DNA from 2 places in the Streptomyces sp. NPDC093261 genome. Region 2 is predicted to be linked to the other one. Evidence: riboswitches for the same ligand, from Rfam matches in the RefSeq annotation. Region 2 holds a riboswitch; the other holds the start of a gene.
What was found. Region 2 has a riboswitch for glycine ahead of gcvP (aminomethyl-transferring glycine dehydrogenase). Riboswitches for the same ligand answer to the same signal wherever they lie in the genome.
Positions count from the first base shown of each region.

Region 1: it holds a riboswitch for glycine, as region 2 does, so the genes downstream of both, gcvT (glycine cleavage system aminomethyltransferase GcvT) here and gcvP (aminomethyl-transferring glycine dehydrogenase) in region 2, are expected to answer to the same signal.

Region 1 covers NZ_JBIVNO010000016.1:81,216-86,482, reverse strand. Annotated here, with positions in the region: gene ACIP94_RS28260 (enhanced serine sensitivity protein SseB C-terminal domain-containing protein) at 1-455, opposite strand, end outside; gene ACIP94_RS28255 (enhanced serine sensitivity protein SseB) at 735-1,526, opposite strand; gene ACIP94_RS28250 (AAA family ATPase) at 2,147-2,830, opposite strand; glycine riboswitch at 3,002-3,113, shown strand; gene gcvT (glycine cleavage system aminomethyltransferase GcvT) at 3,297-4,418, shown strand; gene gcvH (glycine cleavage system protein GcvH) at 4,528-4,905, shown strand; gene glyA (serine hydroxymethyltransferase) at 4,918-5,267, shown strand, end outside.
Region 2 covers NZ_JBIVNO010000014.1:10,523-15,789, reverse strand. Annotated here, with positions in the region: gene ACIP94_RS26060 (hypothetical protein) at 1-75, shown strand, start outside; gene ACIP94_RS26055 (DUF5999 family protein) at 505-711, shown strand; gene gcvP (aminomethyl-transferring glycine dehydrogenase) at 854-3,739, opposite strand; glycine riboswitch at 3,917-4,012, opposite strand; gene ACIP94_RS26045 (PRC-barrel domain-containing protein) at 4,127-4,498, shown strand; gene ACIP94_RS26040 (DNA polymerase IV) at 4,978-5,267, opposite strand, start outside.

The DNA of each region.
Region 1 (5,267 bases), on a different contig from region 2:
TAGAACTGCGGGATCTCGATGACCGGCTCCGCGAGCCGGAGCGGGCCGGCGGGCTGGCGCTCCAGGCCGGTCGCTATACGGCGCAGATCCAGCCAGGGGATGCCGACGCCGCCGCCCGGCGCATGCGGGTTCAGCCACAGGCCGTAGTGGTCCGAGTAGAGGGTACGGGCCACGTCGAGGGCGTCGACCACCTCGTACGAGCGGTTCCAGCCGCTGGCCGAGAGTTCCTGGGCGGAGGTGACACAAGGCGCGTAGCCGTAGCCGTTCACCTGCATGTTTCCGTACTGGGCGTCGGGCGAGCCGGCCTGGCCGTGCCACAGCAGCATCCAGACCTGGCCCGAGGACGGGGTCGCGAGTACGCGCAGCAGCGCCTCGTAGGCGTCGTAACGCCCGGGCGTCACCTGGCGCAGCATCTGCTCGACCTGTCCGGCCGCGGCCGTGCCCGACGCGCTCACCCTCTACCGCCCCTTCACGACAAACCTGACAACCTCGACGGAGGTCTTCGGTGCGTGGTGCACGGATTTTCAGCCGCGCCACCCCGACCGAGCCATTCTCTCCTGTCCGCGGGACACCGCACTCCCCCGCGGCCGCGCCGGGGCCGGGCCCCCGCCCCGGGCCGGAAACCGGCTTGTTCCGTCCCGGCCATGAAACCAGGTTAAGGCGCCATACTGACAGCACCTTGACGCATGCCACCCCACATCGCCTCGGCATCGCGGGCCGCGTCCACGGGCGGCTCAGTAACCGTGCTGGTAGAAGGGCCGCACCTGTTCCCGCAGCCACTCCCCGACCGGGTCCTGCGCCACATCCAGGAAGACCATGTTCACGGGCATGCCGACCGGCACCTTGCCGAGCGCCCGGCCGAGCGCGTCCAGCGGGAGCGTGCGTATATCAACCTCCGGGCCCGCCAGTTCGACGCCGATGAACATCACCGGGTCGGCGGTCTCGATCGCGGCCAGGCAGCGGCGGGCCGTGAGCACCACCCCGGTCGCGGCGAACTCGGCCGACGCCGCGGCGAGGAAGTCCACCGGGTCGTCCTGCCAGTCGGGCTCGAAGAGCCGGACGCGTCCGCCGCTCACGGGGCCGTCCAGCGGGGTGCGCCCGCCGCGGCACAGCTCGGCCACCGCGTCCGGCGGCAGCGGCACGCCGACCACCCCGCCCGGGTTGACCGCGATGCCCGCCTGCGGGGGCAGGCCGCGGGCGAACTCGACGGCGGGCGCGATCGTGTACGACATGTGGTTGCCGACGACCTGGCGGAACTGCTCCTCCGAGCTGAACACCGGCACGAACGCCTGCCCCTCGATCTCCAGCGTGGGCAGGTCGAGCGGGCCGGTGTGCGGGCCCCCGCCGTTCGGCAGCGGCACCCACAGGAAGCTGCGTCCGAGGACCTCCACGATCCGACCGCCGGCCGAGGGGATGCCGAGCGACGCGGAGAGCACCTCCTCCAGTTCGTTGCCCGGCCATCCACCGTGCGGATGAGGGTGTGCCTGCGCGGGGAAGTCCGCGGGAAGGTTCGCCGGGAAGTCCATCTGCCACCGCCTGCGAAAGAGCTGAGAAACCACTGCTGAGACCCGAAGGCTAGCGGGTACGGGGGCCGCACCCCGCAGGCGGCGAAAGTCGCCCTCGGCACGCGTGGGCCCCGTCCGCACTTCGGCCTCGGTCCGCACTTCGGCCTCGGCACACACATCAGCGTCGGTCCGCACTTCGGCCTCGGCACGCATATCCGCCTCGGCACACATCAGCGTCGGTCCGCACTTCGGCCTCGGCACGCATATCCGCCTCGGCACACACATCAGCGTCGGTCCGCACTTCGGCCTCGGCACGCAGATCCGCCTCGGCACACACATCAGCGTCGGTCCGCACTTCGGCCTCGTCCGCCCATCGGAGCCCCGGTCCGCGATCGGCCTCGGTCCGCGAAGTCGGCGTCAGTCCCCCGCGGGCCGCTTTGGGCCCGCCAGGACAGCGCCGGTCCCCGAACCGGCCTCCGTCCGCACATCCGCCGACCCGCGAAGACGGCGCCAGTCCCCGTCGGCGTCAGTCCCCCGCGGGCCGCTTCGGCCCGCCAGGACAGCGCCGGTCCCCGAAATCGGCATCACTCCGCGAAGACGGCTACGGCCCCCGAAGACGGCGTCAGGCTGCGGCGGCTGGGTCAGTCCGTGAAGCCGATTCGGTGGAGAACGTCCGCCGCCTCCCGATCCAGGAGGACCACCGAGCCGCAGCCGTCCGGGACGGTGCCCCGCTCGACCAAGGCCAGCAGGCGCCGGGTGGCCCGGCGGTGCCTGAGGAAGGCGTACCGCGAGACGCCCCGGCCGCGCTCGCGCTGCCCCGTCAGGGCCGCGTCCGCCGTGACGTCGAGCACGAGCAGATGGAGGGTGCCGCCGCGGCGGCGGGCCGCGCGGGCCAGCCAGGCGCGCACCCAGCTGTGCGTTCCGCAGTCGTGGACGACGACCCCCGTGCCGGTGCGCAGGGCACGGCGGAGTCCGGCGTAGTGCGCGAGGCGGACGAGGGGGCGGTAGACCGCGTACGGCAGGAAGCGGGCGAGGCGCTCGTCCCAGCGGTCCCGGACGTCCTGGGAGTCGACCCGCAGCCCCTCCACGGCACGGCGCATGAGGGTGGACTTGCCGCTGCCGGGCAGCCCGGTGATCACGACGACATCGCCCGCGTCGAAGGTGAGCCCCCGGGGGCCGCGGCCGGCCCGGTCGCGCAGGTCCCTCACTCCGGCACCCCGGGCCGCCCGCGGCCGTCGGCGGGCCTGACGGGCGGGGGCGGCCTGCCGGCCGGGCACCGCGAGGCCCGAGGTCGTCGCGTACACCGTCGTCCTGTTCACCGTGATCGTCCTCCCCTGGGTGGTCAGGAAGTCCCTCCCCGTCGAGCGTAAAGAGAAGGTAATGCGCGGTGTCTCGTGATTCCGTCGCCGTAGCGCCACAAGCCGGTCACGGATGCGGCCCTGCCATGATCGGACGAGGCGTGCAATGATGTGCCCGCCAACTGCATACCGGCCGCTTGAATCCGCGCGGGAGAGTCCCGGGTCCGTACGTCCGCCGTACGTCCGCCCGGGCGCCGAAGGAGCAAGTCCCTCCCTTGAATCTCTCAGGCCCCGATACCGCGCGGGCGAGGCACATCTGGAAAGCGGGCCGCTTCAGGTGGCTCCACCCAAGGTGCAAGCCGTGACGCCCGCCCGCGGGGTCATGGCGAACCTCTCAGGTTCCGATGACAGATGGGGAGGAAACGACCTCGCCCTCCCCCATGCCCGGCTTCGCTCGCGCGAGGGGGACCCCATCGCCCTGGGAGCACAACCGATGAGCAGTAGCAGCCCCCTGCGCCGTACCGCGCTCGATGCCCTGCATCGTTCGCTGGGCGCCACCATGACCGACTTCGCCGGCTGGGACATGCCCCTGCGGTACGGCTCCGAGCGCGACGAGCACCTCGCCGTCCGGACGAAGGCGGGCCTCTTCGACCTCTCGCACATGGGCGAGATCACGGTGACCGGTCCCGAGGCGGCCCGGCTCCTCGACCACGCCCTGGTCGGCAACATCGGCTCGGTCGGCGTCGGCCGCGCCCGCTACACCATGATCTGCCAGGCGGACGGCGGCATCCTCGACGACCTGATCGTGTACCGGCTCGGTGAGCGGGAGTACATGGTCGTCGCCAACGCCTCCAACGCCCAGGTCGTGCTGGACGCGCTCGTGGAGCGGTCCGCCGGCTTCGACGCCGAGGTGCGCGACGACCGGGACGCCTACGCGCTCATCGCCGTCCAGGGCCCGGAGTCCCCCGGCATCCTGAAGTCCCTCACGGACGCCGACCTGGACGGCCTGAAGTACTACGCGGGCCTGCCCGGCACGGTCGCCGGCGTCCCGGCGCTGATCGCCCGCACCGGCTACACCGGCGAGGACGGCTTCGAGCTGTTCGTCGCCCCCGAGCACGCCGAGAAGCTGTGGCAGGCGCTGACCGAGGCGGGCACCCCCGTCGGCCTGGCCCCCTGCGGTCTGTCCTGCCGGGACACGCTCCGCCTGGAGGCGGGCATGCCGCTGTACGGGCATGAGCTGACCACCTCCCTGACCCCCTTCGACGCCGGTCTCGGCCGGGTCGTGAAGTTCGAGAAGGACGGCGACTTCGTGGGGCGCGCGGCGCTCCTGGAGGCCGCCGAGCGCGCGGCGCAGAACCCGCCGCGTGTCCTGGTCGGCCTGGTCGCCGAGGGCCGGCGTGTGCCGCGGGCCGGGTACGCCGTCGTCTCCGGCGGCGAGGTGATCGGCGAGGTCACCTCCGGCGCGCCCTCTCCCACGCTGGGCCGGCCGATCGCGATGGCGTACGTCGACGCCGCGCACTCCGCGCCTGGCACGGCCGGGGTCGCGGTGGACATCCGGGGCAGCCACGAGCCGTACGAGGTCGTGGCGCTGCCGTTCTACAAGCGCCAGAAGTAGACACTGGGCCGGGGCCGGACACGGCACCGCCCCCGTCCGCCCCGCTCACGAGCGTCTTCAGCAGTCCCCCCTTCACCAGCACTCCCGCGCGTACAGGAGAATTCAGGCCATGAGCAACCCCCAGCAGCTGCGTTACAGCAAGGAGCACGAGTGGCTGTCGGCCGCCGAGGACGGCGTCGCGACGGTCGGCATCACGGAGCACGCGGCGAACGCGCTCGGCGATGTCGTGTTCGTCCAGCTCCCGGAGGTCGGCGACTCGGTGAGCGCGGGTGAGACCTGCGGCGAGCTGGAGTCGACCAAGTCGGTCAGCGACCTCTACTCCCCTGTCTCCGGCGAGGTCACGGAGGTCAACGAGGACGTGGTGAACGACCCGTCGCTGGTGAACTCCGCCCCCTTCGAGGGTGGCTGGCTGTTCCGGGTGCGTGTGTCGGAGGAGCCCGCCGACCTGCTCACCGCGGACGAGTACACCGAGTTCTCCGGCAGCTGAGGAACCGTATCCATGTCGCTTCTGAACACCCCCCTGCACGAACTCGACCCGGATGTCGCCGCCGCCGTCGACGCCGAGCTGCACCGCCAGCAGTCCACCCTCGAGATGATCGCCTCGGAGAACTTCGCTCCGGTCGCGGTCATGGAGGCCCAGGGCTCGGTCCTCACCAACAAGTACGCCGAGGGCTACCCGGGCCGCCGCTACTACGGCGGCTGTGAGCACGTCGACGTGGTCGAGCAGATCGCCATCGACCGCGTCAAGGCGCTCTTCGGCGCCGAGCACGCCAATGTGCAGCCGCACTCGGGTGCGCAGGCCAACGCGGCCGCGATGTTCGCGCTGCTCCAGCCCGGCGACACGATCAT
Region 2 (5,267 bases):
CACCGCGTCGCCGACCTCCTGCCGGTGCTCACCCTGCGGATGACGCCGGCCCCGCTGCTCGGCTCGCCCGCATAGGCGCACACCCCCGTCCCCGCCCCGTGCCCCGCCGCCGGAAACGGCTGCGGGGCACCGGTCGTGCGCGTGTGTTCCGTGGGCGCCTGTTCCGTGCGCGCGCCGACGCACCCCCGCGCCCCTCGCTCGTTCGTGCCCCACCTTGCTCGTACGAGGGGAAAAGCGCGGGCCGACCTGCACGGACTAGCCCCTTCCGGCCATCACAAACCATCCGAAGAGACGGGGGAGTTGGGCTGAACCGTCCGCTTGGGTGACGCGTCATGAACCTGTGAGAACCGGTACAGCGAAATGCCTGCGGATTGACGGCCGTAGGGCAACACTGGGTCCGGAACGTATCGCCGACGGGGGGCGGCCATGAACGACACGACGAGCCGCAGGACAGACACGACAGCCATCTCACCCATCACGACACAGCGAAAGATCCCATCCACCATGTGCCAGCACCAGCCACCGTGCCCGACCGCCGAATCCGCCGACCGGGAGTCCGCCCGTCTCGTGGCGCACCACCCGGAGCAAGGATGGAGCCTGCTGTGCAACGGCGTTCTGCTCTTCGAGGACACCGGTGAGCTTCTGCCCGACGGCCAGATCATCGCCCCGCACCGCCCACTGGGCATCGACCAGGTGATGACGGCCGCCTGAGCGGCGCACAAGGGGCACTCGCTGCCCCGTGACACGAGGGGCACTCGCTGCCCCCGACACGGCGGGCAGAGGCTGCCCGCGACACGAGGGGCCGGCCGGAGACAGACGCCCCGAACCGGCCCCGACGCATGTCCTACGCCGATTACTCCTCGTAAGCGTCCAGCGGCGGGCAGGAGCAGACCAGGTTGCGGTCGCCGAAAGCCTGGTCGATGCGGCGCACCGGCGGCCAGTACTTGTCCGCGGCCGACACGCCGGCCGGGAAGACGGCCTCCTCGCGCGTGTACGCGTGCTCCCACGTGCCGCCGAGCGCCGCAGCGGTGTGCGGGGCGCCCCGAAGCGGGTTGTCCTCGGCGGGCCACTGGCCCGAGCCGACCTTCTCGATCTCTGCACGGATGGCGATCATCGCGTCGCAGAACCGGTCGAGTTCGGTGAGGTCCTCGGACTCGGTCGGCTCGATCATCAGTGTGCCGGCCACCGGGAACGACATGGTCGGCGCGTGGAAGCCGTAGTCGATCAGCCGCTTGGCGACATCGTCGACGCTCACGCCGGTCGCCTTGGTCAGCGGGCGCAGGTCGATGATGCACTCGTGCGCGACCAGGCCGCCCGGGCCGGTGTAGAGGACCGGGTAGTGCGGCTCCAGACGCTTGGCGACGTAGTTGGCGGAGAGCACCGCCATCTGCGTGGCCCGCTTGAGGCCCTCGCCGCCCATCAGCCGGACATACGCCCACGAGATCGGCAGGATGCCCGCCGAGCCCCACGGGGCCGCCGAGATCGGGCCGACGCCCGTCTCCGGGCCGGCCGCGGGCTGCAGCGGGTGGTTCGGCAGGTACGGCGCCAGGTGCGCCCGCACGCCCACCGGGCCGACACCGGGGCCGCCGCCCCCGTGCGGGATGCAGAACGTCTTGTGCAGGTTGAGGTGCGAGACGTCGCCGCCGAAGTGGCCCGGCTTGGCGAGACCGACCAGGGCGTTGAGGTTGGCGCCGTCGACGTACACCTGACCGCCGGCCTCGTGCACGGCGGCGCAGATGTCGGCGACGTGCTCCTCGAACACACCGTGGGTGGACGGGTAGGTGATCATCAGCACCGCCAGCTCGTCGCGGTACTGCTCGATCTTGGCGCGCAGGTCCTCGACGTCGATCTCGCCGTCCTCCGCGGTCTTCACGACGACGACCGTCATACCGGCCATGACGGCGCTGGCGGCGTTGGTGCCGTGCGCGGACGACGGGATGAGGCACACGGTGCGCTGCTCGTCGCCGTTGGCACGGTGGTAGCCGCGCACCGCGAGCAGACCCGCCAGCTCACCCTGCGAACCGGCGTTGGGCTGGAGGGAGACCTTGTCGTAGCCGGTCACCTCGGCGAGCCGCTGCTCCAGCTCGCCGATGAGCGTGAGGTAGCCCTGCACCTGCTCCGCGGGCGCGAAGGGGTGCAGCTGACCGAACTCCGGCCAGGTGACCGGCTCCATCTCGGTGGTCGCGTTGAGCTTCATGGTGCAGGAGCCCAGCGGGATCATGCCCCGGTCGAGCGCGTAGTCGCGGTCGGCCAGCCGGCGCAGATAGCGCAGCATCGCGGTCTCCGAACGGTGCTGGTGGAAGACCGGGTGCGTGAGGTAGGCGTCGGTGCGCAGCAGCGCCTGCGGCAGCGCGTCCTCGGTCGTCGCGTCCAGCGCCGCGACATCGCCCTCGACGCCGAACGCGGTCCAGACGGCAGCGAGCTGGGCCCGTCCGGTCGTCTCGTCACACGCGATCGACACCTGGTCGGCGTCGACGAGGCGCAGGTTCACCCCCCGCTCGCGGGCGGCGGTGACGACCGCGTCGGCCCGGCCCGGAACCCGCACGGTCAGGGTGTCGAAGTAGGAACCGTGGACGACCTCGACCCCGCCGGCGGTGAGCCCCGCGGCCAGGATCGCGGCGTACCGGTGCGTGCGCCGGGCGATGGTGCGCAGGCCCTCGGACCCGTGGTAGACGGCGTACATCCCGGCCATCACCGCGAGCAGCACCTGGGCGGTGCAGATGTTGCTGGTCGCCTTCTCACGGCGGATGTGCTGCTCCCGCGTCTGCAGCGCCAGCCGGTACGCCTTGTGGCCGTCCGCGTCCACGGAGACGCCCACGAGCCGGCCCGGCAGGCTCCGGGCGAACTTCTCGTGCACGGCCATGTAGCCGGCGTGCGGGCCGCCGAAGCCCATCGGCACACCGAAGCGCTGGGTGGTGCCGACGGCGATGTCGGCGCCCAGCGCGCCGGGGGAGGTCAGCAGCGTGAGCGCGAGCAGGTCGGCGGCGACGGTGACGACCGCGCCCAGCCTGTGGGCCTGCTCGATGACCGGCTTGATGTCGCGTACGGCACCGGAGGCACCCGGGTACTGGATCAGTACGCCGTTGATCTCGCGCTCGGCGACCTCGGCCGGGATGCCGTCGCCGAGGTCGGCGACGACGACCTCGACCCCGGTGGGCTCGGCACGGGTCTGGATCACGGCGATGGTCTGCGGCAGCGCGTCCGCGTCGACCAGGAACAGGCCCTTCTTGTTCTTGCCCATGCGCCGGGACAGCGCCATCGCCTCGGCGGCGGCAGTGCCCTCGTCGAGCAGGGAGGCACCGGAGGTCGGCAGGCCGGTGAGGTCGGCGACCATGGTCTGGAAGTTCAGCAGCGCCTCGAGCCGGCCTTGCGAGATCTCCGGCTGGTAGGGGGTGTACGCGGTGTACCAGGCCGGGTTCTCCATCACGTTCCGGAGGATCACCGGCGGCGTGAAGGTGCCGTAGTACCCGAGACCGATCATGGAGTCGAGGACCTGGTTGCGGTCGGCCAGCGAGCGCAGCTCGGCCAGTACCTCTGCCTCGGTGCGCGCGCCCGGCAGGTCCAGGGCGTCGGCGTTCTTGATCACATCGGGGACCGCGGTGGCCGTGAGCTCGTCGAGCGAGCCGTAGCCGACCTGCGCGAGCATCTTGGCCCGCGCCTCCTGGTCGGGCCCGATATGGCGCTGCTCGAAGGGCGTTCCCTGCTCGAGCTCGGAGAGCGGAATGCGATGGGCGGTCATTGCGGAGGCCTCCTGGTCTGACGCGACCTTCGGGGGGCACCTCGGCGCGGGTACCCCAACGGCCTCCCCCTCTGTCATCTCGACCTGAGAGCTTCACCGGTCCGCCCGAAGGCGCTCCGGTTTTCACCGTCGGTGAGAGCGGGAGCCGTCGACACCCGCCCTGCTTTCCAGAGTGACCTCGTCCGTGCGGTACGTGTGCCTGAGAGATTCCGGGGAGGGTTTGCTCCTTCGGCGCCTCCGGATCACTCCGAAGGACTCTCCCGCACGGGGTCAACAGCCGCTTGCCAGACTACCAGCGGGGACAACAAGACATCCTTCGAGTGGCCGCCGTGCCGAATGTGCTCTTTTGTAGTGCTGACGGATGTGTTGCGACCAGTTGGAGGGACCGTGCAGACCGATATCGATCCGCGGAATCTAATCGGCCGCAAGGCGTTCGACCGCAATGGCGTCAAGATCGGCACGATCGACGAGGTCTACCTCGACGACGCGACCGGGGTACCGGAGTGGGCGGCCATACGGACGGGTCTGTTCAGCAGGGACGCGTTCGTGCCGCTGGAACCCAGCCGGCTGGTCGAGGGTGTGCTCTACGTGCCCTTCGAGCGTGCGCTGATCAAAGAGGCACCCGACTTCGGGGTCGGGCGGCACCTCTCCCCCGAACAGGAGCTTCAGCTCTACCACCACTACGGCCTCGACGTGGCCCCGCCGCCTCCGCCGCCGGACCGCGACTTCGGGCACCTGGCGAAGCCCGACGGGGCCTGAGAGCGGGGCGCCTCGGGCCCGGTCCTGGGCACCTGTCGCCCCCTGGACCGACGGCTACCGGGCCATCGGCGCCGCGCCGGGCCATCGGCGCCGCGCCGGGCCATCGGCGCCACGTCGGGCCATCGGCGCCACGTCGGGCCATCGGCAGCCGCATGCCGCGCCGCACGTCGGGGCCGTCACACCCCCGACACGCCACCTCCCCGACGCCATACACCCCGCCGGCTTTCATGCGGCCGGCGCCACGCCGGACCGAGCGGCACGCTCCTTCCCGGGGCGCGCTTCCCAGGTCTCGCCCGTGCAGCACCCGTCGGTGGCCCGTGGGACCGGACCGTCCGGCCTCGACCGCCCGACGGCCCCGCCAGGGCCCGACGCCCATGGGCGCCCTCACGCCCTGCTGCTCTCCGGCATGGCCACGCCCCGTTGCTCCCCGGCATGGTCACGCCCTCGACGCCGTAATGGCCCGCCGCCCGTCCGGGCCGTCACGCCCCGCTGCCGGCCGGCGTAGACCGCGGCTCGGCGGCCTCGAATCCCGCCTCACCGGCCTCGGGGCTCTCTTCGGCGGCCTCGGGGCTCTCGTCGGCGGCCTCGGATACTGTCTCGGGGCTCTCTTCGGCGGCCCCGGATACCGCCTCGGCCTCGGCTCCTGCCTCCGCGGCCTCGAGTCTTCGTGGCACCAGGGGCAGCGGATCCGCCGGCTCCAGCCGGGGGTCGTCGGTGCGGAACGTCCGCACGCGCCCCGGCCCCGAGTCAGGCGTCTCGAACCGTATCG